DNA from 3 places in the Shewanella scandinavica genome. Region 3 is predicted to be linked to each of the others. Evidence: predicted binding sites of a transcription regulator. Region 3 holds the regulator's gene; each other region holds the start of a gene.
What was found. The regulator ArgR, encoded in region 3, controls arginine synthesis, uptake and breakdown. The targets are predictions, from matches to a motif close to ANTGAATANNTATTCANT.

Region 1: a site for ArgR is predicted at 1,398-1,415, ahead of Q4Q50_RS01480 (YjiH family protein). Genes of this name have one in related genera too.
Region 2: a site for ArgR is predicted at 9,829-9,846, ahead of Q4Q50_RS17275 (OadG family transporter subunit). Genes of this name have one in related genera too.

The regions. Positions count from the first base shown of each region.
Region 1 is NZ_JAUOES010000001.1:353,060-363,983, reverse strand. It holds gene Q4Q50_RS01480 (YjiH family protein) at 1-1,316, opposite strand, end outside; gene Q4Q50_RS01475 (DUF998 domain-containing protein) at 2,011-2,724, shown strand; gene Q4Q50_RS01470 (U32 family peptidase) at 2,902-3,795, opposite strand; gene ubiU (ubiquinone anaerobic biosynthesis protein UbiU) at 3,836-4,846, opposite strand; gene ubiT (ubiquinone anaerobic biosynthesis accessory factor UbiT) at 4,984-5,517, shown strand; gene Q4Q50_RS01455 (S8 family peptidase) at 5,636-7,525, opposite strand; gene Q4Q50_RS01450 (YfhL family 4Fe-4S dicluster ferredoxin) at 8,027-8,278, opposite strand; gene trhP (prephenate-dependent tRNA uridine(34) hydroxylase TrhP) at 8,282-9,649, opposite strand; gene Q4Q50_RS01440 (HDOD domain-containing protein) at 9,990-10,832, shown strand.
Region 2 is NZ_JAUOES010000022.1:67,816-78,739, forward strand. It holds gene gshA (glutamate--cysteine ligase) at 1-634, opposite strand, end outside; gene Q4Q50_RS17245 (M16 family metallopeptidase) at 819-3,671, opposite strand; gene Q4Q50_RS17250 (YqaA family protein) at 3,914-4,339, opposite strand; gene Q4Q50_RS17255 (dicarboxylate/amino acid:cation symporter) at 4,632-5,891, shown strand; gene Q4Q50_RS17260 (hypothetical protein) at 6,135-6,302, shown strand; gene Q4Q50_RS17265 (sodium ion-translocating decarboxylase subunit beta) at 6,431-7,561, opposite strand; gene oadA (sodium-extruding oxaloacetate decarboxylase subunit alpha) at 7,570-9,393, opposite strand; gene Q4Q50_RS17275 (OadG family transporter subunit) at 9,405-9,671, opposite strand; gene Q4Q50_RS17280 (hypothetical protein) at 10,172-10,294, shown strand; partial or broken gene Q4Q50_RS17285 (hypothetical protein) at 10,676-10,924, opposite strand, start outside.
Region 3 is NZ_JAUOES010000004.1:232,357-243,280, reverse strand. It holds gene gcvT (glycine cleavage system aminomethyltransferase GcvT) at 1-581, opposite strand, end outside; gene Q4Q50_RS05010 (FAD-dependent monooxygenase) at 836-2,044, opposite strand; gene ubiH (2-octaprenyl-6-methoxyphenyl hydroxylase) at 2,089-3,330, opposite strand; gene Q4Q50_RS05000 (UPF0149 family protein) at 3,536-4,111, opposite strand; gene Q4Q50_RS04995 (cell division protein ZapA) at 4,347-4,649, shown strand; RNA gene ssrS (6S RNA) at 4,752-4,932, shown strand; gene Q4Q50_RS04985 (5-formyltetrahydrofolate cyclo-ligase) at 4,941-5,648, shown strand; gene folM (dihydromonapterin reductase) at 5,680-6,426, opposite strand; gene Q4Q50_RS04975 (thiol-disulfide oxidoreductase DCC family protein) at 6,698-7,096, shown strand; gene mdh (malate dehydrogenase) at 7,201-8,136, opposite strand; gene argR (transcriptional regulator ArgR) at 8,431-8,901, shown strand; gene Q4Q50_RS04960 (NAD(P)-dependent oxidoreductase) at 9,042-9,674, opposite strand; gene Q4Q50_RS04955 (LysR family transcriptional regulator) at 9,781-10,683, shown strand; gene Q4Q50_RS04950 (Dyp-type peroxidase) at 10,755-10,924, opposite strand, start outside.

The DNA of each region.
Region 1 (10,924 bases), on a different contig from region 3:
ACTAAGGTGCGTAGAATAAATACCATGAAGAGTTCAACAAAATTGACGGGGATTTTACTGCCGATAAGTAATGCACCCACTTCACTCATGTAGATCAATTGAGTCACAGATAGTGCTGCAATTACAAAGCGGGTCATATCCGATTCAATCGAACTGGCCAGAATCGACGGAATAAACATATCCGCAAAACCCACCACAATCGTTTTAGAGGCTTCAGTGGCTTCTGGAATATGCAGTAATTCGAGTAATGGAATAAACGGCATACCCAGATAGTTAAAGATAGGTGTGTGCTCGGCAATAATCAGCGCTAGCGTACCAATTGCCATTACCACAGGGATAATGCCAAACACCATATCGACAACGTTTTTAACGCCTTCATTCAAAACGGCTTTGATGCCACCGGCACTGGCGGCTTTTTCTAAGGCTTTATCAAAACCCCAAGAGAAAGCGTTGTGACCCGCGGGGATCAGCTCATCATCTGGCATGCGTGGGGTATCGTCTATGTAGTTGTCTTTCTTCCACGATAGCGGTGGCAACTTAGGCACAATCACAGCAGCGGCAAAACCGGCGAGACACACAGTCAAATAGAAGGGCACAAACATGTGCTCTAATTTAACCTGTGAGATCACCACTAGGCTGAAGGTAATCGATACTGCCGAAAACGTGGTGCCGATAACGGCCGCTTCTCTTTGGGTATAAAAACGTGCTTCGTATTGTTTGCTGGTCAGCAAAATACCCACACTGCCATCACCTAACCATGAGGCCATACAATCAATTGCACTGCGACCCGGTAGATTGAACACGGGGCGCATGATTTTGGTTAGCAGTGTGCCAAACAGTTCGAGTAGACCGAAGTTCAGCAGCAGCGGTAACAACATACCCGCAAAGATAAACACCGAGAACAACACGGGCAGTAAGTCGTTTAAGACTAATGCACCTGTGCTTGAGGAGTTAATGGCCTCTGGGCCTAAGCCTAAATAGGTCAGCACGACAAACACCGCACCTATGATCCGCGTGATCAACCATAAAGGACTGACATTTAATAAGGCATTAAGGAAGTGATTCTGGGCCACAAACTTAGGCTTAAATGCTTTTGACAGCGAAGAGGCCAGCGCCGTAGCCACGATAATCATGGTCACTATGAGGGTTAACACGCCGCTCAATGCGCCTTGCAGTGCTTTAGAGATAATCGCGATTGGAATAGTGATCGCATCGTTGTAGCTGATAGGGGTCATAAATAACAACAGACCGATCAGCGAAGGGACGATAAAGGTGAGTACCGTCTTAATGTTTCGATTTTTATTTTCAGTAGCCAATTTTGTACACCTTAAAGTACGAGTCGTACATGGTAAATTTGAATTAATAGCCGCACGTAACACGCTGTTGACGCCAATTAAGGTGCATTTTAATTCAACTCAAAAACGAGAATGGGGAAGATTACTCGCTTAGCTTGTCTATGTAAAACGATTCGCTAGTTAGTTTGATATAAGCAGCAAAACAGCATAGTTATTTTACTTAAGTTATCGGTGATATTAGGTCGATGCTTTCGGGTGGGTACAAGTAAAAACTCATTATAAACATTGTGTTAAGTATTCTTGTTTCTGGTAGGTTAATTCTTTGTATGGTGTTGTAGTTAAAACGATTGAGATGTTGTTTCTGCACGAAAAAACATCAGTAACTTTAGCCTTACAGCCCTATTAGTTGGTTTTTTGTGCGATTTAAGCGGGCTATCGTGATAACACTTTCTACATGGCGTGGGCAAGCACGCTTTAAGAATGCCACGCTTATGTTCAGTCTATTTTGCTGCTTGGCACATTTTTATGCGACAAGCAGTTAAATCAGCTCAGTGAGATGTGTGCTCTACCTCAGCATCCTGATGCTTTAGGTGTTGACTAAATAGTCGCTAATAACGATGAAAGTAAAAATATTATTCATAAAGCGGATACCCGCCGCTTTAAATCTTCTCATTTCCATGTAAGTTAGTATCATTCCTATCCAACTCAAGTATTCATGACGACAAAAGTAGAGAAGATTAAGATTAAAGGCGGCTCGACATTGGCCATTAAGTTTGGTTTTCTGGGGATCTTTGGGCTTCTAATCGGTATTGTGATGACTGTTTTAGGATTCGATGATGTCGAGTCCCATCGCTTTAATTTTTTAAATCATACCCTTAGCGAATTGGGGACTTATGGTCACTCGTCTTTTGCTGTGATCCTTAACGGGGGATTGTTTTTTGGCAGCTTAAGTCTTGTCTTTTATTGTTTGTCTTCGCTACAGCAGGTGATGTCTTTTTGGGGATATCCTTTCTTTATTAGTTTGGCGTGCACTTTTTTAGCCTTAGCGAGCGTGGGATTATTTCCGGTGAACGTGTATCACTTGCACGTTTTAGGGTTGAAATGGTTTTTCTATCTGGGAAGTTTAAGTGCGATTTTCTACTTAGCCTTAGTTTTTTTCGGCAAGTCTCATTTTGGTCGCTGGACTGGGTTATTAGCTCTCATAGTGCTGTGCAGCATGATGACGTTTCTGTATGCGCCACAATTGGATTTAGGTTTGACCGAAGGGGATAGGCCGTTTTATCAGGAGATGGTATTGCAGCTGCCGCGTCCTAGTTTGTGGTGGCCAGCCCTACTGGAATGGATAGGGCTGGGGAGTCTATTGTGCTGGACCACTGTGCTGCTTTTCAGTCAGTTACACTCCAACCAAGAGCGAACCAGCCAAGAGTGAAACCTCACTGGTTAAACTCATTCCTTGAGTTAACTTCGACGTTGGCTTAAATCTAGGTCATGTTTCCCGCTCAGATTCCTCGTTAGATTAAGCTCTGGCTCATGTTCTGGTTTCTAGCTCAGTCTCATGTTCAGACTCAGACTAAGGCTCAGACTAAGGCTCAGGCTCTGAGTCAGGCTAGGGATTGGCATGCACAGCAAGGCCTGCTTCTCCAAACCAATAGCCGTTACACTGGGTTCTCTCTAGGTTCGCGTCGCTGCTAATCGCAAAATGTTGAGCATTTTCAGGCGTGTTAATCGCATCGACCAAGGTATTGGCTGTGGCGATACAGTCAAAACTACTGGGGGATACGCGAAACACATCGACCCCCATCTGCGCCATTGTCGTTATTTCACTGCGTAAATCTAAACAGCTAGCGGATTGAGTTTGGATCCCATTGAGCCTGAGCAAAGGCTGCTGCTCTTGGGTTTGCGCGAGTAGCCCTTTGCTGTATTCACGGCACACTGTTTCACAATGATCTTTGGTGAGCTGTTTGTGCCTAGCGGTAAAGCATCGCGCCGAATGGGCGAGGGGTAAATAGCCGTGGCCGAGCACTTCCACTTCAAATGACGGCTTTTGTTGGATCACTTGGCTAAGCCAAGCCTTTGAAAGTTCCACTGGCATCACAAACCTATGCATCCCAAATCGCTGCAAAATGTCTAAACTGGCGCGATTGTAGTTATTGATACTCGCGCCGCAGACGAAGGGCAGCTTGTGCTCGTTGGCGAGATAGACAGCTGCCATATCGTTCGCTTCGACCATAAATTCGCCGTTATCGACCTGGCGTTTCAGCTCAGTGTATTCCGATGGCGCTTCGATTAACGCCAGCGTTGAAATCACCACTTCTTTACCCGCCTGCTTGAGCATTTGCGCCAGCTCTAGATAATCGCCCCATTTGAGTTCGCGCCTGCGACTGCAAACGGCCTCACCTAAATACACTAAAGGGATTTGACTGGCGGCAACTTGCTGATAAAAATCTGTGACCTGTTGTTTTTGCCAGCAATACAACAGCGGGCCTAGGGAAATATGCATAACTTGTCCTTTGTTAATCTGGCGCTCTGTTCATTAACCTTTATTGCCAATCACGCTCATAGGCGCCAAGTGTGGTGATTTGACCCTCGGAAACTTTTGCAAGGGCTTGTTCCCAATGGGGTTGGTTTGGGCTTGTTGAGTACAGTTCTGGGTTATCTCGATAGGTGTCTATGGCTTGGCGCCAAACTCTCGTAACTTGCTCAACATAGGCAGGGCTGCGTTGGCGGCCTTCGATTTTTAGCGACACTATGCCCGCCTTAGCGAGTTCTGGCAGTAGGCTTAAGGTATTCAAACTGGTTGGTGATTCGAGCAAATACTGCGGCGAATCTTGATCTTCCGTGATGTAACGGCCTTTACATACCACGGGATAACCCATCTGTTCATCGAGGGCTGATTTATCAATCAACACATCGTTGAGCAGGGTTAATCGGTTCTGTCCTTCCTCCTGCCAGCGCACGTGTTTTGCTGGTGAACAAGAGCCGCCCGTGTTGGGCGATTGGCCCGTCACATAGGATGACAGTTGGCAACGACCTTCGGCCATAATGCATAGACTGCCGAAGGCGAACACTTCTAAATCCACTGGGCTGACCTTGGCAAGATCGCGCACTTGTTTCATCGATAACACCCGCGGCAACACGACTCTGGCGATGTTAAAAGCTTCTTTATAAAAGTTCAGCGCGCCCAGATTGGTCGCACTGGCTTGCACCGACAAATGCAGCGGTAAGTGTGGATAGTGTTTATTGGCATAATCGAGCAAAGAAAGATCGGCAACAATCAACGCATCCATTCCCAGTTTTGCAGCTAAATCAATGGCCTGATACCAACGATGCTCTTCACCGGGTTTTGGAAAGGTATTTAAGGTCAAAAAAATTTTCTTGCCGTGCTTTTGCGTCAGCTCAGTGGCTTCTTGCAACTTTGCTGGGGTAAAGTTTAATCCTGCAAACGAGCGCGCGTTGGTGTCGTCTTTTAGTCCTAGATACACAGCGTCGGCTCCGGCATGTAATGCCGACTTTAGCGAGGCCAGATTTCCTGCTGGACACAACAGCTCCATAATGATGCTCCCGATAAAATGATAGCCGCTGAGTGTAGGTAAGATTGAATGGCGATGAATTGATTTAAAACAGGTTTAAGATCATAAAATCCCGATAAACTGGGATATATATGTTTTATTCTTGTAGGGTTTACGCCATGTCCGCTGTTTTTTCCGCAAAAATCGCTCAGCAACTTTTAGAATTCACTCCAAAAGCCATTGGCTTTCCCCTTGCTAAAATGCCCTTTAGCCTCAAAGCGAAAGTGATCAGCCAATTACTTGGGCTGTTACTCGCTGAGCAAGCAGCAGACGATGAACTCGAATTTTTGAGTGATAAATGGGTTGCGATCCGAGTGGATGATTTAAATCTGGCCTTTGAGGTGAGTTTTAATGGCAAGTGGCAAGTCAGAGAATTGACCGACGCGCAGGTGAGCTTTAGTGCCAACTCAGCTGAATTGGTGTTAGTGGCAGCAGCAAAGGAAGATCCCGACACGCTATTCTTCCAGCGTAAGTTGAGTATTGAAGGCGATACAGAATTAGGGCTCGAAGTGAAAAACCTGCTGCTCAGTATCGAATTTGCCAGTATGCCGACCCCAATTCGCCTTAGCGTTGAAAAGCTCGCCGCTGTGATCGAGCGTTTGCAACTCGAAGCAAAACCAACGGTTATTCTCGCTAAGTCTCCAAGTTATTGATCAAGTGATTAATGCTATTTAGCGAGATAGCCTTCTGAATAAACCACTAAAAAGCCCACTCAGTTGTTACCTTAGTGGGCTTGAGTTTGATTCAAAACTCACTGAACCGATTCACTCGCTAGTAGCTTGCGCTCAGTTGAACGCCCGAGTAATTAGCATAACCACGCAACATCACATGGTAAGTTCCCGCTTGAGTCACGGTAATCGAACAGCTTTCATTGTTACCATTTTTATAGGGGCGACAATCATAGCTGGTGGTTGTTGGGACAGTCCCTGCTTTAACATACAGATCCACGTCGCCAGTGCCGCCACTGGTGGCAATATTCAGCTGGCTATTGGCAGGGACGACGATTTTATACAGGGCTTCAGTTGCCGTTGCTCCGCTCAAATTCGTGACAGGTACGCCATTGGTTAAGCAGTTCGCATCGGTACAATTTCCGCCGCCATTAAGGTTGTAGCTGGCGGTAAGCTGGGCGTTAGCATAATTGTTATAGCCTTGGACCATCACATACCAACGACCCGCCGCAGGTGCGGTAAAATTACAGCTCTCATTGTTACCATTTTGATATGGGCGGCATTGATAGCTGGTCGTCGTCGGTTTTTGTCCTTGGCTGACATAAATATCCGCATCGCCAGAGCCCCCCGCGAGGTTGATGCCTAAACTGGCCGCATTTGCGGGGACATCAATGTAGTAATAAGTTGCTGAACCTGTGGCTCCACTGATCGCGATACCCAGATTATTTTGCAGCGGAGTTTCGTCAACGGGGCAATTATTACCACAGCCACCATCATCGCTTGCAAGTGAAAACAGTAACTTATTCGGTGAACCTGTCTTAGCATCTGTGACTTTGCCCGAAGTGGCGCGCGTTGCGAGTAAGTTAGTCACCTGTGCGGGTGAGAGGTTAGGATTTTCATCTAAGTATAATGCTGCGACGCCTGCCACATGGGGGGAAGCCATTGAGGTGCCACTAATGGTATTGGTCGCCGAATTTGAGGTATACCAAGAGGAAGTGATGCTCGAACCGGGCGCATAAATATCTAAACAAGTCCCGTAGTTAGAAAAACTCGAGCGGGAATCGTTACTGGTGGTTGAGCCGACAGTGATGGCATCTGCCGCGCGGGCTGGAGAGTAGTTACAGGCGTTACTATTATCATTGCCGGCCGCTACGACGAAGGTGATCCCCGCCGCTACGGCGGCATTGACGGCATCATCTGTGGCTTGGGAGGCGCCGCCCCCTAAACTCATGTTCGCGACCGCTGGGCCAGAAGCATTGTTTTTCACCCAGTTTATCCCAGCAATCACGCCAGAGTTACTGCCAGAACCCGAACAGTTGAGCACTCTGACACCCACCACATTGACGTTTTTCGCGACACCGTAGGTTGAGCCGCCAATCGTACCCGCCACATGGGTACCATGACCGTTACAGTCAGTCGCATCGTAGTCATTATCGATAAAGTCATAGCCACTGCTTGCGCGGCCGCCAAACTCATTGTGTGTATTTAGCACCCCAGTATCGATAACAAAGGCGGTCACACCTGATCCATCGTAATCCGTGTGATAGTTGTTATCCAATGGCAAGTTGCGTTGATCGATTCTGTCTATGCCCCAGGTCGGACTCGGTTGGTCCGCATTGGCTTCCATCATGGGCGTTAGTGACATCACTTGATCTTGTTCTATGTATTTCACCTTAGGATCGCTACGCAAGGCTTTAATCTGTTGGGGGCTTGCATTGATGAGTACGCCATTGAGGGCGCTGCCAAAGCTTCTCATCACTCTGACATCATATTGATTCACTAAACTCTCGGCTTGCTGAGTAGCAAAGTCAGATATGGCATTGTTATTACTGAGATTAAGAACACTTGGGGTATTGAATACAACGATGTAAGTATCTTTGATGGCTTTAGATTGCGGCACATTGACCATAGTCGCTTGGTATTCATTAGCGTTAACAGGGAAGTAAGCAAGTCCAGTTGCGACCGCGACTGCTATTAAATGTTTCTTATGCATGTTGAACTCCATTTTCTTTTTATGTCTCCACTGACTTCGAGACATAATCCAATGTAGAAGGTATTTTCAACCTGCCCAGTTTAATGCTTAAGGCTTAGCTCATTCATAAAATTAAAATGTAACACTTGATTTACAATTGAGGCGTGAATGAGTTTGTACAGGAATAATGATTGAGCCGTACAAATAAGCGTCAAAATAATAACTCCCAATCCATTAAAGTGACAAAGCTTGCAAAAATGTTGATTTATCAAGCGACATTATGTCTTTAATGATAAATGATGAAGAAGGGATAAATACCGTCAGTCAGTTTTTTGGCTGGCAGTTCTAAACCAGTGTCAGTCTAAAGTAGTGTTTTTATGAAGCTGTAATTAAATGCTCGGATTTATGCGCTTAAATGGTTTTGCATACTGTTTATATGCCAGTGTTGTGAACGCTTTAGGCGGGTATGAGGGCGGATTTGACCGAGAGGTTAGATTACCACTCGGTCTTGTGGCTAAGTGATTAAGCTTTTTGCGTTAGCACGGCAAATTTCACTAACAGCTCGTCGTTGGATTCGACGCGGTTTGGATCTGGGTCGATGCAATCAATAGGGCAGACAGACACGCAAGTGGGTTTGTCGTAATGCCCCACGCATTCGGTGCAGCGGTCGGGATCGATCTCATAGATCTCTTCGCCCATAGTGATGGCCTGATTAGGACACTCAGGCTCACACATGTCGCAGTTGATGCAGCTATCGTCGATCAGTAATGCCATACCTTAACCTAGTTCATGTGGGTTGCGCGTATCCTGACCTTGGGGCAGGTTACGCAGCAAAATACCGTGGCTCAAATCGACCTCTTTCGGCACGGGCAGATACACAGTGTGCCCCGAACCTAAGCCCGCTTCAACCGCTTCTGACTTGCGATTCTCGAGTTGTTCGATCGTTAGACTGATATTACCCTGCGGCGTCATCAGCTCGACACTGTCGCCAACGGAAAACTTGTTCTTCACTTCGATTTCTGCCAATCCCGCCAGGTTGCGTTTGCCCGTCAGTTCACCCACAAATTGTTGGGTGTCACTGACAGAGTAGCCATAGTCATAATTTTGATATTCATCATGCACATGACGACGCAAAAAGCCTTCGGTATAACCACGGTGGGCGAGTCCCTCTAATTGATTCATTAGGCTGCGGTCGAAATTTTTACCCGATGACGCATCTTCAATCGCGCGGCGATACAACTGTGCGGTGCGGGCAACATAATAAAAAGACTTAGTGCGGCCTTCAATTTTAAGTGAGTCTATGCCCATTTTTGTTAGGCGCTCAACGTGTTGAATCGCACGTAAGTCCTTAGAGTTCATGATATAAGTACCATGCTCATCTTCAAAGGCTGGCATGTATTCGCCGGGACGATTGGCTTCCTGCAGTAGGAATATTTGATCTGTAGGTGCACCTGCACCTAAAGTCGTCGGCGTTTCGATTTGCACTGCATTAGGCATGGCAATGATGTCGCCGCTGTCGTTTTGCTGCGCTTCGTGTACATCGTATTTCCAGCGACAAGCATTGGTGCAGGTGCCTTGGTTTGGATCGCGTTTATTGATATAACCCGAAAGCAAACAACGGCCTGAATACGCCATACACAGGGCGCCATGCACAAAGACTTCGAGTTCGATATCGGGGCAGCGTTGACGAATTTCTTCGATTTCATCTAAGGATAGTTCGCGCGACAGGATCACGCGCTTGATCCCTTGGGTTTGCCAAAACTTGACCGAGGCCCAGTTGATGGCATTGGCCTGTACGGATAAATGCACTACCTGATCGGGAAAGGCTTCACGCACCATCATGATTAAACCCGGATCGGACATGATCAGCGCGTCTGGCTTCATCGCCACTACGGGTTCCATGTCCTTGATATAGGTTTTTAGCTTGGCATTGTGGGGTGCTATGTTGCTCACAACATAGAGTTTTTTACCCAACGCATGGGCTTCTTGTATGCCTGTGGCAAGGTTTTCCATTTTGAAGTCATTGTTACGTACCCTTAGGCTATATCTCGGCTGACCGGCATACACAGCATCTGCGCCATAGGCAAAGGCGTAGCGCATGTTCTTCAGGGTTCCAGCTGGAGACAGCAACTCAGGTTTAAACATAATCACTCTCAAATTGGTTAATTAATCGATGAATAAATGGCGCGGTGCGCGGGGGCGGGATTTTACACAATGAAAGTAGGGTTATGCAAATTGCCTTCACTAACTTTAGTGGTACTTCACATTTTGCGAATATAGGGCGTTTAGCGTGAGCGAGCAGCGAGGAACATTTCAGCTCTGGTGATGATTACTGTAGAAGATTAAAGCCGATAATTAAGCCAAAATTGATAACGCAATCATACAATTTATTAACGTCCGTTGCTTTTTTCTACGTATCTAATGACGGTCAGCTGATATACTCCAACTATCCAATGTTCATGTTTACAGATTGATGGGAGCTAAGATGTCTACCGAACATCTACTGTTAGTCAGTTTATTAAAAAAACTAAAAGATGATGCTTTAGTGCTACCGACGTTGCCTGAAGTGGCGATGCGGGTGCAAGAAGTGGTCGGACGCTCCGATGCGAGCCTTAAACAAGTGGCTGAAGTGATCGGCCAAGATGCGGCGATTTCTGCCCGTATCATTAAGGTGGCCAATAGCGCCTTATACAGCCGAGGCGTACCCGCTGAAAGCATTAACAGTGCGGTTTCTCGCATTGGTTTAATTCAAATTAAAAGCATCGCAACTTCGGTGGCGATGGAGCAATTATTCATTTCCACCAATGAAATGGTGTGGGAAGTGATGGATGAAGTGTGGCGCACCTCAATCGATGTGACCGCAGCCGCCTGTGCCATGTTGCAGATGTATAATAAACGCCATTCAACCAGTCGATTAAATTTTGATACCTTAACCTTAGCCGGACTCGTACATAACATTGGCGCTTTACCTGTGTTGACCGAAGCTGAGGCGCAGCCGCATTTATTTACGAGCATTGATCAATTACGCGCGCTCGTTCGTAAAATGCAGGGGCCATTAGGTCGTGCTGTGTTAAAGAGTTGGGATTTTTCTACCGAAGTGATGGAAGTGGTTGAGCGCTGGGCCGATTTACCTTATCTGCCCGATCACGTCACCTATCTCGACTTTATCCGTGCAGCGGCCTTCTATACCGGTGAATTACGTGCAGGCACTGAGTTAGAACAACGTCTTGGTGTGTTTGTCGCCCGCGGTTTACCCGTGACAACCGATGATTTAGCCAGTGATGAGTTTATGGAAAAATTCCATTCAATTAGAGAAAGTTACCAATAATCGTTAGGCCTAAATGGAACTCAAATGGCACGTGAACACTGAATTGCAGTGCCATTTGATAATAAGCTTACGCGGTAAAGCAGAGGCCAAGG
Region 2 (10,924 bases), on a different contig from region 3:
TCAAGCCAAAATAGGATTCAGAAATAAAATCATCGTAACTTAACTGCTTATCGCTCAATTCGTACAGGCTTTGCCATAACTCTTGTGATACCGAAAAGTTAAAGTGCACCCCAGAAATAATCTGCATCAAGGCGCCGTAACGATAGGTTAAGCCCTTACGATATAAGGTTTTCATCATACCGGTATTTGATGAACCATAACGGGCAACGGGGATCTGTTTCTCGTCCTTCACATAACAAGGCATGCTCACAGGCCACAGGCGCTGACCATTTAAATGGCGCACGCTGAAGGCGTGGGTTTCAGTTAATCCGTTTAGCAGTTGCTCAACATTGTTATGTACCGGAGTAATAAACTCGAGCAAGGCTTCACTGTAATCCGTCGTAATACGCGAATGCATTAACGCTGAGCCTAAGGCTTCAGGATGCGAATCGGTGGCGAGATAACCCGACTCATCAATCCGCAACGCCTCACGTTCTATGCCACGTAACATACCCAAGAGTGCGGTGCGCCCATGGGCGTCCGAGAGATGTTGTACTAATTCATTGAATGACTTCAATTTGCGCTTCTCTAATTGGTGATTCGCTATCGCGACAAGGTTAACAGTCAGACCTTTATTTTGAGGCTTATCTTGCAAAATACGCCTCAAAATAAATCTAAACCTGTCTGTGGGGCAAGCCAAATTCACAACTTGTACTGTTAAAAGCAGACGGTGACAGCTAATGCTGTCACCGTCTTTCGATGTAAATCCGGTAAATATATGACGAATAGTCGTTAATTAACGTACACGTCTATCACCTATATAAGGGCGAAATACCAATTTACAATACTAAAGTTTCAATTGGATAGCCCAATGCCGCTAAATCTGCTTCGATTTTTGCTTTATCTCCCACCACCAGAATCACCATTTTATTGATATCTAGCTCGGAAGCCGCGAGGGCATTGAGTTCATCTTTTGTTACAGTATTAATGATCTTGTCCTGTTGAGTCGTAAAATCCTGGCTCAATTGGTAACGTTGGATCATGCGCATAAAGCCCGCTTTTTGATACGGCGTTTCATAATCAAGTGCTTGGCCTTGCGAGACTGAATTTCGCATAAAGGCAAGTTCAGTATCTGTCATACCCTTTTGCTGGTACGCACTGATTTCTTTTACAAACTCAGTGAGTGCTTTCGCCGTCACGTCACTGCGAACGTTACTTGATGCGACAAAATCACCGACTTCAGCACCGCCTGCAAAACTGGTACGAGCACCATAGGTATAACCTTTATTCTCACGTAAATTCAGGTTGATACGACTATTGAATGCACCGCCTAGCGGGTAGTTCATCAGGTAAGATTTAAAGTAATCGCCTGTGGCATCATAGGACAATGCGCGCTTGGCGATATTGATCACCGATTGCGCCGCGCCGGGTTTATCAATCAGATAAATCGTACCGCCTTTTAATGCAGGGAATGGCTTAAGTGGCGGCACCACAACGGCAGCCCCTTGCCACTGACTCAATCCCGCTAACTTAGGCAATAATGCTGATTCAGGTAAATTGGCGACTGTGACGATTTTAGCGTTACCGCCTTGATACTGCTGGGCATAAAACGCTTTTACATCGGCTAACGTAAGCGCCGCGACTGAATCGAGTGTACCTATGTCATTCACGCCTAAAGCATTGTCTTTACCGTATAACAAAGACGATAGCGCCGTATCAGCTAGGTAGCTAGGATCGGACTGCATATGCTGGATCTGCTGTAACTGCTGCTGTTTTACTCGAGTAAAATCCGCTTCGTTGAAGGCTGGCTGGAAGAGTTTTTCTTCCATAATCGCCAGCGTCTCATCTAAATGCGCTGTCAGCGTAGATATTTTAATCGCACTTTGATATTCAGAGGCACTAAAGTCGACTGAACTGCCGAGCATTTCTAACGCTTGCGAAAGCACTTCACTGCTGCGTTTCTTGCTCGACTCATTGAGCATTTCCGCAGTCAGCGTCGCTAAGCCCGCTTTTTCAACTGGTACCAGTCTATGGCCGCCATTAAGGTACACAATCAGCTCAACCGTTGGCGTTTCAGTGCTTTGTGTCCCCATGACTTCTATGCCATTGGCTAAGGTTTTAGTCCATATTGTCGGAACCTTTAACACTGGTGCAGCGCCAGATGCGGGCATTTTAGTTCGATCAAAACTTGAAACAAGTTCAGGCTTTGGCAAATCCCCTTCTACCGCCGTTTGCGCAATGGGCAAGGTCGCTGGCGTGAAGTTATCGGCATGGGCGATAAGTGACGTCATACCCTGCGGCACCACACTCATCACCACCATAGGCTTATTTTTAATGTATTGCTTGAACACGCGCATCACATCGTCTTTGGTCACATTGGCATAACGACTCAAATCTGAAGCTATCATGTTCGGATTGCCCGACAGCGTTTGGTTCATCGCTAAGGCAGACACTTTGCCAGAAACACTTTGCAGGCTGTAAATGGTATCGGCCTCAAACTGCACTTTGACTTTTTGCAAATCGTCATCGGTAACGCCACGTTGCTCAAACTCATTAATAGAATCGAGGATACGTTGTTCCAGATCCGCCAGTTTGCCGCCCTTTTCAGGATTAGCTAAAGCATAAATCGACATCTGACACGCCAGCTCTTGGCAAGGATGGCTGACATTGGCCTGCACGGCATAGCCATCTTTCACCAAGTTTTTATATAACAAGGATGTTTTGCCGCCGCCTAAAATATTGGCTAACAGATCGAGCGCAGCTTCATCAGGATGCCTTGCGTATACGGTTGGAAAACCAATACGGATCAAGGGCAAGTGCACTTGATCTTCCATGGAGATGTAACGCGTTTTATCTAAGTTAACCAGCGCCTTTTGCTCTAACGAGACTTCAGGGCCACGGGGGATTTCACCAAAATATTCATTCACCCAGGCTAAGGTCTGCATTTCATCGAAATCCCCACCTATGGTCAGGGTTGCATTGTTAGGCCCATACCAACGTTGGAAAAAGTGTTTAACATCATCAACTGTGGCGCGATTAAGATCGTCCGGCCAGCCAATCACAGGCCAAGAATAAGGATGACCGACAGGATACATGGCTTGGCTAAAATGCTCACTCATGCGGCCATAGGGCTGATTGTCGATACGTTGCGCACGCTCGTTTTTCACTGTCTCGCGCTGCACTTCAAATTTTTCACTGGTGAGTGCCGGCAATAAAAAGCCCATACGGTCCGACTCAAGCCACAGCATTTTTTCTAATTGATTGCTGGGTACGGTTTCAAAGTAGTTGGTTCTGTCGGTATTGGTCGTGCCGTTTAAGGTGCCGCCAGCTTCGGTAACCACTTCAAAATGTTGTTCATCGGCGACGTGCTGCGAGCCTTGGAACATCATGTGTTCAAATAAATGCGCAAAACCCGAACGGCCAGCTAATTCACGGGCTGAGCCCACATGATAAGTGACGTCGACATGCACTAAGGGATCGGAATCATCTTGATGCAAAATAACCGTTAACCCATTGGCTAATTGGTACTTTTTGTAGGGTATCCCTACTTGCGAATCAGCCAGTTGCACATTTTCGATAAGTTTAACGCCTGCGGGCAAGTTCGCCGTAGTCGTTTCAGATGCACAGCCCGCGAGTGCGGCAGAAATTGCGACCGCTAATATCCATTTCTTCAAAACATTCCCCTCATACATCAATGGGTCAAAAATACAGCTTAATAATCATAGTGCTGCGTATAGTCATATAGCTGTGCAACGTCATAGTACGCTTAGTCACAGCCCGTAGAGCAAAGTCCGTAGAATAAAGTGCGCTTAAATGATTAAGCATTGGGATTTATGACTCGCAAAATTGACACTAAGTTCCTATCTATACAGTAAATTCAGTCTAAACGGAAAAACACTCCCCGCCCTTGACCATTAAATGCATCCTAACGCCATCATGCCATCCATTGCAGCACGGCAGCGGCAACAATTAAGTAACGAATTGTTTTACCGATTAAAATCATCAGTAAAGAGGACATTAGCGGCAACCTCACCCAGCCCGCCAATAAACAGAGAATATCGCCGATAACCGGTGCCCATGAGAGTAACAGCGCCCACACGCCGTAGCGTTCAATCATGGCGAGCCCCTTTGCGTGTTTACCCGTCGCTAACGCTTCTGGTGATTTTGCTAGGCGACCTAAGCGGCCTAAATAGAAACTGGTCATCGCGCCCAACGTGTTGCCAATACTGGCCACCACGACCAGCGCAACCCAAGCCTCTGGAGTTTTGTTTAATAGCGCCACGAGTAAGACTTCAGATCCCCCCGGTAACAAAGTCGCCGCTAAAAAAGCGCCGGTGAACATAATGCCTAACTCAGTCATAATGGCTTACTCAATGATAAATCTCTCTTTTTGTATTCAATGCGATAAGGTTTGTCATGGGTTAATTGAATGTTTCACTTAATCTTTTTACAACAAACTCACTTATCACAATAAGTTATAAGAAAAACGGTTTGTTATAACCCTAGCTCTGTCGATACAATGGTTTAACTATGGCAATCAATGACCATGCGCATGACTGAGAGCGCGTTAACATCACGCTCAACTCGTTGAATACGAATCCTATCATCGCAGGTCTATTGGCTCACTCTTAATTTATTTTTCTGGAATATGCATGATCCTTCAAACCATTAGCCGCATTCCGTTTTGGCAAAAAGTCTTAGCAGGCTTTATCTTAGGTGCGCTCGTTGGCGTTATTTTAGGTGAAAGCGCTACAGTGCTAAAACCACTCGGAGATCTGTTCATTGGCGCCATTAAGATGTTGGTCGCGCCTTTGGTATTTTGTGCCATTGTCGTCAGCATCACGTCGCTAGGCTCGCAAACTAGCCTGAAACGCTTGAGCCTTAAAACCTTAGGCATGTTCATGCTGACAGGCACGATTGCCTCGCTGATTGGCTTAGCCGTAGGTTCAATGATCGACATGGGCGGCACTATGCAGCTCACGGCGACTGAAGTGCGCGAGCGTAATATTCCCGGTTTTGCACAAGTGTTGCTCGACATGATCCCAGTCAATCCTTTCGCCTCACTGGCTGAAGGCAAGGTACTGCAAATTATCGTGTTTGCCGCGTTAGTGGGTATCGCTATCAACAAAGTTGGCGAGAAGGCTGATCCGCTAAAACGCACCATAGAAGCGGGCGCAGAAGTCATGTTCCAACTGACTCGCATGGTCTTAAAACTCACTCCTATCGGCGTGTTTGGTTTAATGGCTTGGGTTGTCGGTGAATACGGTTTATCGACTCTACTGCCGTTAGGTAAGTTTATCGGGGCTATCTACATTGCCGCCTTTATCCATATCATCTTTGTTTACGGTGGCTTAGTGAAATTTGTCGGTGGTTTAAGCCCACTGCAATTTTTCCGCAAAGCTATGCCAGCGCAGTTAGTCGCCTTTAGTACTTCTTCAAGTTTCGGTACTTTACCTGCGAGCACCCGCGCAGTCGAAACCATGGGTGTATCAAAGCGTTATAGTGCCTTTGTGATGCCATTAGGTGCGACCATGAACATGGACGGTTGTGGAGGTATTTACCCTGCGATTGCCGCTATCTTCATCGCGCAGATTTACAATATTCCGCTCGATACACTGGACTATGTAATGATTGCCGTGACTGCAACCGTGGCTTCTGTTGGAACCGCTGGCGTGCCAGGAAGTGCAATGGTGATGTTAACTGTGACCTTAGGTGTGATTGGTCTGCCACTTGAAGGCATTGCCTTTATCGCCGCGATTGACCGTATTATCGATATGATCCGCACGGCAACGAACGTGACGGGCGATATGATGACAGCAGTCGTGATTGGTAAATCAGAAAATGAACTCGATGAAGCGCAGTTCTATTCGAACGATAACCAAGACATTACACCTGTGAATTCGCAGCAATAACAATACTGGATCGAAGCCACTGCGCTAAACCACCAGTAACATTAGGTAAATTACGCAGATGATGTAAATCAAGAGACCGCTTAGGCGGTCTTTTTTATTATCCAGCAAACGGCCTTTAATCCGTCGGCTTTAAAGCCCTAATCAACTCCAACGGTCCTCATCAGCTGCAAAATAGGTTACCCAAATAAGATCAAGCTGTTAGACTCTGAAGCCACTCTAACTCACATTTTAGCAGAACAGACAATGACGAGACTCTTCCTTATCCCGCTGATCCTATGTTTGTTTTGGGCGTTATTTTTAAAAGCCAACAAACTCACGCTAAAACAAGGCAGACGAGGTTTTATCTACATTATCGGCATAGGCGAAGGGATGATTTTAATCCTCATCACGTTAATGTGGTTAACGGCTTAGCAAAAGGCCAACTCAATACTGAGTTGGCCTTAGTGATAAAACTAAGCTAACGATTGGAAGATGTTCAAAGCTCAGTTAACCCAAATCGGTTAACCCAAATCGGTTAACTCAGTGATTAACCCAATCAGTTACCCAAGAACAGCAAGTAAAATCCCCGCCGCCACAGCAGAGCCTAACACCCCCGCCACATTGGGCCCCATAGCATGCATCAGCAGGAAGTTATGTTGATTCGCTTCCAATCCCACTTTGTTGACGACTCGCGCCGCCATAGGCACAGCCGATACCCCTGCGGCGCCAATCAGCGGATTCACTTTACCGCCCGACAGCTTACACATCAGCTTTGCCATCAACACCCCCGCGGCAGTACCAACACCGAAAGCCAAGGCACCCAAAACCAGAATCCCTAAGGTTTCCAGCCGCAGGAATTGATCCGCGGATAACTTAGAACCCACAGCTAACCCTAAGAAAATCGTGACGATATTAATAAGCTCGTTCTGCGCCGTTTTCGATAATCTATCCACTACGCCCGATTCGCGCATCAAGTTACCAAGGCAAAACATGCCCACTAACGGCGTGGCCGCGGGTAAGAAGAGGATCGTTAATCCCAGCACCATCAAAGGGAAAATGATCTTTTCCTTTTTACTGACTTCGCGCAGCTGCTCCATTTTAATTTCGCGCTCAGCTTGGGTTGTCAGTAAGCGCATGATCGGCGGTTGAATAATCGGGACTAACGCCATATAGGAATAAGCCGCGACCGCAATCGCCCCTAATAACTCAGGTGCCAGTTTGGAGGCGAGGAAAATCGCCGTAGGTCCATCAGCACCGCCAATAATCGCAATGGCCGCCGCGTCCTTCATGGTGAACTCAAAGCCCGGCACTAAGTTCAGCGCTATCGCACCAATCAATGTCGCGAAAATCCCAAACTGCGCCGCCGCCCCTAACAACAGGGTTTTAGGATTGGCAATCAAGGCACTAAAGTCGGTCAGCGCGCCGACGCCCATAAAGATCAACAGTGGGAACACCCCAGTCTCAATCCCCACATGATAGGCGTAATACAGCATGCCACCTTCTTCGGTAAATCCCGCATGGGGAATGTTCGCCAGTACTGCACCAAAACCAATGGGCAGCAACAACAAAGGCTCAAATCCACGCACGATGGCGAGATACAAGAGCAAAGCGCCCACTGCCATCATCAACACTTGCCCGCCAGTAAAATGGGCAATACCAGTCTCGGCCCAAAAAGCCATTAAACCTTCCATAATGACTCCTACGCCAAGGCCAGTAATTGAGAACCCACAGACACTGAGTCGCCTTCTTTCACCCAGAGCTTAGCGATAATGCCATCGCCCTGAGCACGAATTTCAGTTTCCATCTTCATCGCCTCAAGGATGATCACGACATCGCCTTCACGCACTCTATCGCCTGGCGAAAAATGAACTTTGAAGATGTTGCCCGACAGAGGCGCGCTCATTTCAAGTCTAATTTCACCATGGTTTGTTGATGGCGCAGTGCTCGCCGTAGCAGTTTGCACGGCTTGCACACTTTGACCCTGTGGCTGAATTTGCGAGATCTCACCGCCTGCGGCGACTTCGACCACATAATCTTGCCCTTCGACAGTTACCGTGTAGGTTTCAGGGCCACGGTCCGCAGCATTAGTAGCAAGTGCCGACGTCAGCTCAGGCTTAGGCTCGAAGGCGCTCGGATTGTCACGATTCTTTAAGAACTGCAATCCTATTTGTGGGAAGAGTGCATAGGTCAGCACATCATCGTCATGCTCTGAAGATAGGCGAATGCCTTGTTCCTGTGCTTTATCTGCTAACTCAAGCCTTAACTTAGCCAATTCAGGCGTTAATAGATCCGCAGGGCGACAGGTAATGGCTTGCGCCCCTTGCAGCACTCTTACTTGCAATGCTGCATCGACTGGCGCAGGCGTCGCGCCATATTCCCCCTTGAGCACGCCTTCAGTCTCTTTGGTCAGTGACTTATAACGCTCACCCATCAACACATTAATGACTGCCTGCGAGCCAACAATTTGCGATGTGGGCGTCACTAACGGCAAGAAACCTAAATCGGCACGTACGCGGGGAATTTCTTCCAATACCGAGTCCATCTTATCGGCCGCGCCTTGCTCCTTTAATTGGCTCTCCATATTGGTCAGCATGCCACCAGGCACTTGTGCACGTAAAATACGCGAATCTATGCCTTTCAGCGCGCCTTCAAACTTAGCGTACTTCTTGCGCACGTCACGGAAATAAGCTGCAATCTCCTCAAGCAACACCATATCGTAACCCGTGGCACGCTCAGTATCTTCCACCATAGCGATAACGGTTTCAGTTGCAGTATGTCCATAGGTTTGACTCATCGACGAAATTGCCGTATCGAGCACGTCAATACCCGCTTCAATGGCTTTCTGATAAGTCGCAGTACTCAACCCCGTAGTCGCATGGCAGTGCATAGATAACACAAGTTGCGTTTGGGATTTTAGTCGGCTAATCAGCTCAAACGCTTCCATCGGCTTAAGTAAGCCCGCCATATCTTTGATACACAAAGAATCACAACCCATATCTTCGAGACGTTTTGCCATATCAACCCACGTCTCTATGGTATGCACTGGACTCGTGGTATACGAAATCGTCCCCTGCGCATGGCCGCCAACTTGGCGCACCGCTTTCACCGCAGTCTCGAGGTTGCGCACATCGTTCATCGCATCGAAAATACGAAATACATCAACGCCATTGCTATGGGCGCGCTCAACAAAACGCGTAACTAAATCATCAGCATAATGGCGATAACCTAAGAGGTTTTGGCCACGTAGCAACATTTGCTGTGGCGTATTGGGCATCGCCTTTTTCAGCTCACGAATCCGATCCCAAGGATCTTCACCAAGATAACGAATACAAGCATCAAACGTCGCACCGCCCCAAGATTCCAGTGACCAGAAGCCGATCTTATCGAGTCGTGGTGCTATCGGTAACATGTCATCAATGCGTAAGCGCGTCGCTAAAATGGATTGATGCGCGTCCCGCAAAACGACATCAGTTAAAAATAATGGCTTAGCCACTGCCGTCGTAGAATTAGATACAAAAGTCATATTGCTCCCCATTACTTAATCTGTGAACGATACTGCTTTACCGCTAGTGAAATCGCAGCGACCACATTTGGGTCTAAAGGCTTAGCATCAGATTGCGATACCCTCTGCTGACTTTTAGCATGATTTTTAACAAAACGTGCAGAGGCAGCATCGACTGCACACCAGCGCGCAACCAAATGGATCCCAAGGATTAGTACACTTAAAAATAAATACACTAAGCCCATCCCCAAAAACATAATGCCAACGGCATCCAATAAAGATTGCGTTACATCCTCCATAGCTCCCCCTACCCCTTACTCTCTCAATCCCTATCAACAGTACGATTGCCCCAAACCATCGCTATCGCATCACAAGTTCAACATTCAATCGGTTGAGCGGTTTACAAACTATGGGTCTCTCGTAGACAGACCTATAGCGACCACCACACAAAGAATATTTGAATAAAAAATCACATTTAAAAGCTAATAAATCACGCAACAAGAAAACCAGCTTGAACTTAACCCGCTACAAACATAACCAATTGATAACAAAAACACCATGCAAATGTAAATTGGTCTTACCAATAATAACTAAACCAAAAGACTGTTAATCACTAATCCTCAGAAATCGAGCAATTAAATCAATATTCCATAATGAAACAGCCACAATGCTAGAGTTAAGTCGAAAGGATGTCCTAGACTAAAAAATGATTTCTAAATTGAAAACAACGAACATAGGAATAAACCAAGTGAAAAAGTATGCAAATTTCACAATCCAAGTTACTGCTATTTGATTCTGAATGAATATAGAAAGGCATATCGTTCTGAAGGAATTGATTGAAGAAGAAGAAGAAGAAGAAGAAGAAGAAGAAGAAGAAGAAGAGGAATGGGGTCAATCTAACAAATTAAATCATCCATTTTGACAACTTAGATGTCCCCTTGATACCAACACAAAGCGGTGCTAGAGGCTCAATACGGTTTGTTGTGGAGCGGCTATCTTGAAAGATAAGCCACAGTGCTACCCGAGGTAGACCTTAGGCTCTTAGCTATTCGCAGGATTAATACCAATCGTATTTAATATCTGTTCATTCAGCGGGAATTCAACGCGCTTTAAACAAGGCAAAGGCTTGAAGGCATAGTGGTGCTCTGTCGAAAGCCTTAAACGCAGTATAAAGCGCGTTGCCATGCCGTTAACAGTTAGCCGACCTTCGGCATCCCACTCCGGTGTTGCATTGACTTAAAAGGGAATACCATTTCTGCGTCAATGTGCCTTGGATTGAGATACCTGTGAGGCTCTGAACTGATTAGATATTTAATGTGATTGGTATAAGCAATAGGACAAGAACGAAATAAGGAAGCCTAAGATAGACAAGGAACTCAGCAATTAAAAAATGAGCTGGTGAGCTGGTGAGCTGGTGAGCTGGTGAGCTGGTGAGCTGGTGAGCTGGTGAGCTGGTGAGCTGGTGAGCTGGTGAGCTGGTGAGCTGGTGAGCTGGTGAGCTGGTGAGCTGGTGAGCTGGTGAGCTGGTGAGTAAAAATAGTGGGGAAACATG
Region 3 (10,924 bases):
CCCGCTTCGCCTGTGTAACCCGTTGTCGCAATAAACAGAGAACCGGCTTGCTTACCGAAGAAAGGTTTCATGCCTTCGATGGCGGCGTTTTGATCGCTACTGAACACGGCAGCGGCTTTCGCTTTAGCGTTAGGACCTTGAACGGCGATCATCGCCAGTTCTGGACGCTCAGTCACAGTGACATCAAAACCTTGGGATTGCTTGGCGATCCAAGCGAGATCTTTTTCGCGGGTCGCTGAGTTCACTACCACGCGGTAGTTAGTGTCAGTGAGATAGTAAGTGATGAGGTCGTCGATGACGCCAGCATTTTCGTCTAACATGCCGCCGTATAAGGCTTTACCTGGAACTTTAAGCTTAGCCACATCGTTTGCCAGCAACTTACGCAGAAATGCACAAGCGTCGTTCCCAATCACATCAACCACAGTCATGTGGGAAACGTCGAACATACCCGCGTCTTGACGCACGGCATTGTGTTCTTCGATTTGTGAACCATAGTTGAGAGGCATGTCCCAACCGTGGAAGTCGACCATCTTAGCGTTTGATTCTAAGTGCTTGTTAAACAGAATAGTTTTGTTAGCCATTGTTATCCCTTTTTTGCGGCCTTTTTCAGGTCTCTGCCTAGTGTAGGGTGTAGATACTAGGGTCTAAAATGCGGCGAAATTATACCTTGCGTCACAAATTTGTATACAGGAGATTTTTCTAATCCGAAGTCAGTGTCATTAGATTTTCTCATCTTTAACATGTAATTTTTTTACATGCGAAGACCAGATTTGCGCAGCTTGCAGTCAATATGCTGATATTAGCGGCAATTCTGATCACATTAGCGCAACCGAGGCTAACGACATAACTTAGGCAGCGCCGACTTATTGCCCATGGCCTGTTGTATGAACACTGTTTTCAGCCCAGCGACATTATCAACCAGATTTAAGCCCAGATCGCGGATCGCTTTTTTAATCGGATTCGTCCCTTCGAATAAGCGTTTAAAGCCTTCCATCGCCGCAATCATCTCCATTGCATCGGCTTTACGCCAACGTTCCAGCGCGCGCAGCTGGGCATAATCGCCGATATCTTTACCCGCTTGCTGTAATTCACTGATGACTTCGATGATGCTGGCCGCATCTAAAAAGCCAAGGTTCACCCCTTGGCCCGCCAGCGGATGGATAGTGTGGGCGGCATCGCCTGCCAACACTAAACGGTGGCGGGCAAAATGGCGGGCGTAGCGCATCCGTAATGGAAAGGCTTGGCGCTCGCTTTCCAGCTGGCAAATCCCCAAACGACCGTCGAAAGCCGCGGTTAAATTGCGCTCGAATTGCACTTTGTCCATCGCCAATAATTCATTGGCGCGCTCGGGCGGCACCGACCAGACGATGGAGCAGAGATGATCTTCATACAGGGGTAAAAATGCTAACGGGCCGTCCTTTAAAAACACTTGGCGGGCGGTGGCAAGGTGCGGCATTTCGGTGCGGATCGTCGCGACGATTGCGTGGTGGCCGTAATCCCAAAATGTCAGCGGGATCTTGCATTGCTCGCGCACCCAAGAGTTGGCGCCATCGGCGGCGATCACCAAGGCGGCACTTACGTTGTCGCCATTGGCGAGGGTCAGCCAAGCTTCGCGCTCACCAAAGGCAATGCGTTCTAAGCGTTGGTTTTGGATATGGGTAATGTTGTCAAACTCAGCGACCCGTTTGGCCAGCGCAAAGCTAATGGCATCGTTTTCGATAATCGCGCCGAGACTGGTTTCGCTGATGCTGTTGGCATCAAAGGCAATTTTGCCGAAACCGTCTTTATCCCACACTGCCATTTTTTGATAAGGCGTAGCGCGGGAAGTATCTAAATAAGCCCATGCCCCTAAGTTTTCTAACAAGCGCTGACTCGCCTTATTGATGGCGCTCACTCGCAGGCGCGGCTCGCCGACAACGGCATCCGTGTGGCCCGCATCGATAACGACGACATTCAGATCGGCCTGCGCCAATCCAATCGCGGTGGCGAGTCCCACCATGCCGCCACCCACAATGGCGATGTCATAGGCTTGTGAACTTAACATGGGTACATCCTTTTCGCGTTGCGATACCAGTAATGAAAAGCGGGTTATTTCCAGCCCATCGCCTTTTGAGCAACGGGGGTTTTAAGTGGCGGAAACCAAGATAATAAGCGCAAGCCTAAGTTACGACCCAGCGCCATCGGCCAGTATTGGTTTGAAAAGCCACGGACTAAAAATTCGATATTGCGGATAGTGCTGTTTCTGTCGTGCTCGCGGGCATTAAGGTACGCATGGGTCACGGCGGCGGAGCCGATATCATCCCCCTGCGCTAGCGCCGTTTTGAGCACCTCAAGCAAGCTTACTACATCCCGCAGCCCTAAATTAAAGCCTTGCCCCGCAATAGGATGCAGTGTCTGCGCGGCATTACCGATAAACACACATCTGTGATGGATTGGCCTTGGCATATACGACAAATTAAGCGGATACGCATGGCGCGCGCTGACATCGATAAACGTGCCAGCACGATAACCAAAGGCCTGTTGCAGCGCCGCTAAAAACTCGGCCTTAGGTGCGTCTTGCATCTGTTTAGCCCGCGCATCATCGAGCGCCCACACCAGGGATAAACGAGGTTGACCTTGGCTATCGGCCATAGGCAATAAAGCTAAGGGACCTGTCTCGGTAAAACGCTCATAGGCCCAATGTTTGTGAGGCCTATTGGTTGGCAAATCGGCGGTTTGAATATTGGCGATAATCGCGGTTTGCTCAAAAGCCACTTGGGTCACGGGCAAAGCAAAACTGCTGCGCACTTTGGATTGCAGACCATCGGCGGCGACCACGAGTTTTGCTTGAAGGCGCTCGCCCGTGTCGAGCACTAAGGTGTGGCCTTCTATGGCGGGTTCCACTTGGGCAAGCTTGGCGGGGCAATAGAGTTTTACCTCGCTCTTGTTCAGCTCGTTAAATAACACTTGGCCGACACGCTCAAGCTCGACCACTTGGCCTAAGGCATCTAAATGAAACTGCGCGGCATTGAGTTCTGTCATGCCAAAGTGGCCGCGATCCGATACATGGATATTTTCAATCGCCGTGCCCAAATGGGCTAGCTTTGGCCAGAGGCCTAAACGGGATAATTCGAAAATAGAGCCGTGGGCGATAGCGATGGAGCGAGCATCGAATCCGGGGTGTTGTTTATCGGGAAGATGCGCCTCGATTAAGGCGATAGAAAGCGGCCTAGCTGCAGATAAAGAAAGACGCGCGAGAGCCAACGCGAGCGTCGCCCCCGCCATCGCACCGCCTACAATCGCGATGTCGACGTGTTGAACTGAAGTATCCATGTGATTTGTGGCCGTCATGGGGATCTCATTCAAGCTTTGGCATGGCACTAAGGCATGTAAACATAAGAGATGTAAACATCAGTGCTATGCACTCAAAAACACCAGTGCTATGGATTCAAAGGCAGGTTTGCCCGCCTTTGATATCAAATGAAGCCACTACTGCGTTAACTTATTAAGCATTTAACCTAAGCACTAAACCTAAGCGCTAAACAATCGCGGTAAATTAATGCACCACCGCAGTATCGTCAGTCTCGCCAAGCGGGATCTCAGGACCAAACTCCGAGTAACACATAATGGCGGCAATGCGCACAAACTCGAGTAGTTCAGTGTAAGCGGCTTCGGATTCTTCATCGTCGGCAACATCAAATTCCACTTGGGCAATTTCTGCCAAATCTTTGATCACTTCACGCACTTCTGCCGAGGCTTGATTCAGTTTCGGCTGAATAATTGCCATGCCAGTCAAAAAGCTTTGGGTCCAAAGGGACAAGGCTTCAACACGTTGGCTGAGCGGCTCTTCTTCTTCGGGCAACAGCGGCATGAAACCAAATTCAAAATCCACTAAACGCGCGACTGAATCATTAAACAAATCACACACTAATTGATGCAACTGCGCTGGCAAAGGTTGACCATCGTTCATCAAGTCAAATAAAGGCTTGATCCAAGTGTCGCCAGTTTGCGCTACACCACCGCAAATTAAACCGACTAAAGCACCGTGAACTTCTACCGGATGTTGGCCGATTTCAGCTGCATCTAAGGCGAGTTTTAAGCTGTCGATACGTAACGAAGGAGGGGTTGCCATATCAGATCCCAATAAGATTTTTCCAGCAGCAATGCTAGCAGAGATAAAGACTTGAACCAATACTGAATCCCAATAATGGCGAAATCGGCCACACCCTGATAAAAAATTATCCAACTGCTCACACAAACAGCAAACAAAGCCGTCAAAGACCAATCCAATTGCGGCTTACCTTGCACTTTTAATATCAGCCCTATATAGTCCGCCCTAAGAGGCTAACGAAAGGATCACCCGCGACATGAGTAACAGTGCTGTTGAAATTACCCTACTTGGGCGCACCTACTCTATCGCTTGCCCGAAAGGTCAAGAGGATGCTTTACGTACGGTGGCATTGGGAGTTGAACAACAACTCACAGCGTTAAAAACCCGCACCAATAGCCTAAGCCGCGAAGAAATTGCCATCATGGCGGCGCTGAATATTGGACACGAGTTGTTCCAAGAAAAGCAAAAAAATAAGCATTATATGCAACAGATGGACGACAGGATCAGCTTGCTGCAGTCGACCCTCGAGAATGCCTTAGTTGAGCGTTCAACTAAATAGATTTAAACTGTGCGCCTTGGCAATTAGGTCAATTAACGCACAGTGAATGGCTAAACTGGATTATACTCATAGGCCAATGTTTTAGCGATTCAATACCGTTTTTGCTCCCTGGGATGCATGCCAACTGGTAATGTCCCTGTGCCGATAATTTTTATCTCAGGGTGAATGCTTTACTGACATTGTGCATGCTCGGCTTGTACCGAGAAGCCTTAGGAGGTAATCATTTACCCGCCTTGAACCTACGGTTCAAGGGCTACACCGGTAGCGGCATTCTGGGGAGCATCTTAATTTATGCCTACATCCTCCAAACTTTCTCATTTGAACACCAAAAGCGATACGGCGCGCCTTGCCGTAGAGGTTGCTGCTGTTGGTGAAATGACTGATATCGCCAGCCATGCGGCAAATATCGCCATTCATACAAAAGAAAACCGCAATCAGTTACGCAAGAATATTCGCATCGCCCGCAAATCTCTTTCAGAAACCGAGCAAACCCAAGCAAGCTTAAGCGCCAGCCAACGCATGCTGGATAAACTGCAAGCCAACAAAGCGCAACATGTGGCGCTTTATCTCACCCACGATGGCGAACTCGCCACGCCGCCGCTGATCGCTGCGCTGTGGCAATTGGGCATTCATACCTATCTGCCAAGGTTGCATCCCTTCAATGCTGGGCAACTGTTATTCCTGCATTACAGTGCTGACACGCCGATGCAGGCGAATCAATTCGGCATCTTAGAACCTAAGTTAGATGTGCGCGCCATTATCCCAGTAACAGAGCTAGATGTGGTTATCACGCCCTTAGTGGCGTTTGATTTAATGGGGAATCGCATGGGCATGGGTGGCGGCTATTACGATAGGACACTGGCGAACTGGCAGCTTAAAGGTAAACCTTTGCCTATGGGTTACGCCCACGACTGTCAGCAAGTTGTGAGTTTACCCTGCGAGCATTGGGATGTGCCTTTGCCATTCATCATCACCCCAAGTCGCGTACTGACGTTTTAAGCCATTAGCTGTTGCTCGAAAAATCAAATAACTATTTTAACTGGCGACCGCCATCGACATTATGGCAACGACCGGTGACGTAACGGCTATTAAGCAGGTAGTCCACGAGTTCAATAATCTCCTCATTCCCCGCCTCTTTCGGCAACAGCGCTTTGGCTAAGGTTTTTTGCTGATAGACGGCGTCATCTCCCGCATTAAATAGGATCATCGCTGGTGCAATCGAATTGACTTTCACCTCGGGCGCGAATTTGGCGGCAAAGGATAGCGTCATATTGTGCAGCGCGGCTTTACTGGCGGCATAGGCTATGTGCTTCTGACTGCCCTTCTCTGCCACGTAATCGGTAATATGAATCACATCACTGCCGCCGATTTCATCGCCAGCAGCGGCACGTAGCTGCGCCTCTAAGGCCAAGTTCAACTGATAGGGCACGCTCACATGCACTTGCATCATCCGCTGCAGCACTTGGCTCGGTGTAAAAGTGGGACTCTTTAAAGGCTCATTCTTTGTAAGAACAGGATCTGGCAGCCAGTCCGAAGCATTGTGAATAATGGCGCGAACTTGGGGCAGTTGAGTTAACTCATCAATTAAGGATTGCACTTGGGTATCGTCATAAAAATCGCAGGGATACAGAGTCGCACCTAAAGCGTTCAGCTCATCAATGCTATCGTAATGGCTGCGATAAGTACCAATCACCTGCTGACCTTGGGCGAGAAAATGTTTGGCTAAAGCGTAACCTATGCGTTTACCCACGCCTGTGATTATGATGGGAGATGTCATACCTATCCTTTTGAGTCGTTATTTGTCAGGCTTTACCTTGTTCACTTAAAGGTAAGCTGATGAATAACCAAGATGTTACTGTACTCATTTGAATTTAACCTAACAAAAAGCCAAATGAGGCGCGGATTCAATTTAAAATCAGCGTTGATTTAAAATCAGCTGCGATCTAAAACCCTTTATTCTGCGTATAGGCTAGAAGAAAACCAAGCTTAAGTGCGCAAGCCAAGAGCTTAGACCAAGTATTGTGATCAAGTCATCAGAGGTGGTACCGATGGAACTGCGGATTTTTTATGATGGTAACTGTCCATTATGTAGCGCCGAAATGCGTCAACTGAAAGCACGCGATCCAAACAACTTGATTGCGCTTGAAGATTTAAATGCATCCGACTTTAGTGAACGTTTCAGCCATATCGATAAAGACTACGCCAATACTATTCTTCACGGTGAAACCGCAACGGGCGAAGTGTTACTCGGGTTAGATGTCACCTGTAAAGCGTGGGCACTGACAGGGACGCGCGCTTGGATCCAACTGTTACGCCTGCCCGTGATTAAAACTGTGGCCGATTGGTGCTATCTCAGATTCGCAAAACACAGATATCGCATCTCCTATCTACTAACGGGCAAAGCCCGCTGCGACGATAACTGCCAAATTCCCACCAGGCGACGCTGATCGATTGAGTTAAATTGAGCAAGTGTAAAACTGAGGCATAAAAAAACGGAGCTCAATGGCTCCGTTTTTTAATTCGTCATAATCTAAAAAGATTATCCGAAAGATTATTTAACGAAATCAACGCCTAGTTTGATATCGCCTTTCAGCGTATCTAACATAGAATCACGAGCGTTAGCTTCGAATGCACTCACTTCACCGTAAGGCAGTACTTTTTCAATACCGTTTTTGCCTAACAGCACAGGTTGTGCGAAGAATTCTGCGTGCTCGCTGCCGCCGTCAACATAGGCGCATTCAACGATGTTAGCTTCGCCTTGCAGACCACGAACCAAAGACAGACCGAAACGGCAAGCCGCTTGACCCATAGACAGAGTCGCGCTTCCGCCACCGGCTTTAGCTTCAACCACTTCTGTACCCGCGTTTTGGATGCGAGTAGTCAGACTTGCCACTTCTTCGTCAGTGAAAGTCACGCCTTCAACTTGAGACAGTAATGGCAGAATGGTCACGCCGCTGTGGCCGCCGATCACATTGACTTTAACGTCAGCAACATTCAGGCCTTTTAATTCGGCGATGAAGGTTTCAGAACGGATCACGTCTAATGTCGTGATACCGAACAGACGGTTCTTATCGTAAACACCCGCTTTTTTCATCACTTCTGCTGCGATAGCGACAGTCGTGTTGACTGGGTTAGTGATAATGCCAACCAAAGCCGTAGGGCAAGTTGCCGCTACTTTTTCGATCAGGTTGCGAACGATACCGGCATTGATATTGAACAGATCTGAACGATCCATACCAGGCTTACGCGCAACACCAGCAGAAATTAGAACAACGTCAGCACCCACGAGGGCAGGCGTTGGATCTTCACCAGCAAAACCTTTGATTTCAACAGCAGTAGGGATGTGGCTCAAGTCAACCGCAACACCCGGAGTAACCGGTGCGATATCATATAGAGACAAATGTGAACCCGCAGGCAGTTGAGTTTTTAACAGTAGGGCAAGAGCCTGGCCGATACCACCAGCAGCACCAAGTACAGCAACTTTCATAGTTATCTCCGTTATTTCTCGGATATGTGTGACATGGATCTAATTTACGTTGGCGTCACATTACTGGAATGTCACAACAATTTCAATTATCCCTTAGTCGTGGGACAAAAGAATTCCGGAATAAGTTAGAAGCAATGTAGAACAATTACTCAAATTGGTATTTTTAAGCCCACAGCAAACGCTTAACCACAGGGAGTTAGTGAATTTTTATTCAACCAATCTGGTTATTTGTTGACAATTTTTCTAAAAATATTCAAAATGGGCCTGTTTTTTTGAATAACGAATAATAATATTATGCAAACGACCAAGAATCAGGATGACCTTGTTAGAATTTTTAAGTCGATTTTAAAAGAAGAGCGCTTTGGCTCTCAAAGTGAAATCGTCACCGCCTTGCAAGCTGAAGGCTTTGGTAATATTAACCAATCAAAAGTATCACGCATGCTCAGCAAGTTCGGCGCAGTGCGGACTCGCAACGCTAAGCAAGAGATGGTGTATTGCTTGCCGGCCGAATTAGGCGTACCCACCGCGGGTAGCCCGTTGAAGAATTTGGTACTCGACGTCGATCATAACCAAGCGATGATCGTCGTGCGAACTAGCCCAGGTGCTGCGCAGCTGATTGCCCGTTTATTGGATTCTATCGGTAAACCAGAAGGCATTTTGGGCACAATTGCCGGTGATGACACTATCTTTATTTGTCCATCGAGCATCCAAGATATCGCCGATACCTTAGAAACCATCAAATCTTTATTCAATTACGCAGAATAAAAAAACAGGTCAGCTTGCTGACCTGTTCTATTTCATCTGTACGCATTTCTGTCCAATCTTGCGCTGATTATTTGGCCATTGTCCCGATTACGTTACACATTTAAGCCAATCTCTCGCGCACCGATGTTTATACGCTAAGGTCAGTAAGCCACACTGATGCGCTGGTTTGCGTGAGTGCCCTGTTCGGCTTCGTCTAACATGGCTTTAGCGTAATCCGTAACAGAAATGCGGCTGCGACCATTAGCATCGGTAAAGAAGCTGTCGCCACCAAGGCGATATAGGCCTTCACTCTCGCCAGGATAAATCTCAGCGGCTGGGCTCACAAAGGTCCAATTGATTGCAGTTTGCGCCGCACGAAATACCTGCAAAGCTTCACCCTGAGCTAACGCCTCATCTTTATATGCTGCGGGGAAATCTGGGCTAGAAACCAGAGTCACACCGGGTGCCACTTCTAAGCTCCCTGCGCCACCAACCCACAATAAACGTGGCACCTTAGCGTTAGGCAGCACATCCAGTAAATGCTGAACCGTACTCGCCACTAGGCCATGATTTTGTTGTGCGCGGCCACCAACAGCGGCAATGACAACATCTACGCCAGCAAAGGTTTGCGCAACTAATGGCTGCTCTAAATCCACAGCATACACAACCACGTCAGTAGCGGATAACTTGCTCGGATCACGCACTAGCGCAGTTACTTGGTGCCCACGGCTCAATGCTTCTTTTAAAATTGCACCACCAATCCAACCTGTTGCACCTAAAATTGCGATTTTCATTTCGTTAACTCTCTCTGATGATTTACATTGAAGCCAGTTTACTTGCAGTGGTTCCCGTGATAAACATCAATAAATGAGCATGATTGTTTCAGTTTGAGGTACTAATATGGATAAAATTGCCGCAATACGCAGTTTCGTCGAAGTGGCAAACTGCGGCAGCTTTACCAAAGCTGCCGAGCATTTAGACCTCAGCCGCCTACAGGTGTCCCGCCATATTCAAGAAGTAGAGCAGTGGTTGAGTTTACGCTTACTACACCGTACCACCCGCAGCGTCAGCCTGACCTTGCAAGGCGAAGAAGCGCTGCAATTTTGCCAGCGGATCTTAAGTGAAGTAGCCGCCATGGAAAGCCGTGCCCACAGCCATAACAGTGAACTGGTGGGCAGTATTCGTATCGCCACACCGATTGGCCTTGGACAGCACAGTCTGTTTGATGTCGTCGACCGCTTTATTAAAATTCACCCTAAGGTCAGCATTCAGCTGGTGATGTCAGACAGTTTTGCCCAATTGGTGGATGAGCGAGTCGATGTGGCGCTGCGCTACACCGAGCAGCCCGATGAGAATTTGATTGCCCGCCGTTTAATGACCATAGATGCCGTGATCTGCGCTGCGCCGAGTTACCTTGATAGCAACACACCACTTGTCGAGCCCATAGATCTACTGGCTCACAACTGCCTGATACACTCGGCGCAACAAAATTGGCCTTTCCTGAAAGAGCTGCAAGCCGAGCATGTAAAAGTCACCGGCAATCTTAAAGCTAACGACATGGGCGTATTGGTCAGTGCGGCGCTGCGAGGACATGGCATAGTGCGCTTGCCCTGCGACTTAGCTAATCAATACCTTGCCAGCGGCCAGCTCAAAGAAGTGTTACCCGACTTTACGACGCCAGGCCAAACCCTGTGGGCTGTGTACTTGTCCCGCAGTTATCAGCAAAATCTGGTGCGCGCCTTTATCGATTTCACTGCCCAGCAATGGCAACTCGATATCAAAAAATGGCTCCCTGCGCATTAGCATAAAAAACGCACTTAGGCGTTAGCGTAAGTGCGTTTAATTGATGCTGAATCTGCGCAGATATCGAAAGCTTATTCGTCGAATTGCAGCATAAAATCCAATGCGGGGGCAAAGAAGGATGAGCCTGTCATCGCCTTAGTAAAATGCATCAAATGATCATGGTTACCTTCGCCATCACCAAACATCATGCTATGCAGCATCTTTTCAAAATGCTCCGGCGTACGGCAGTTAGAGATAAACA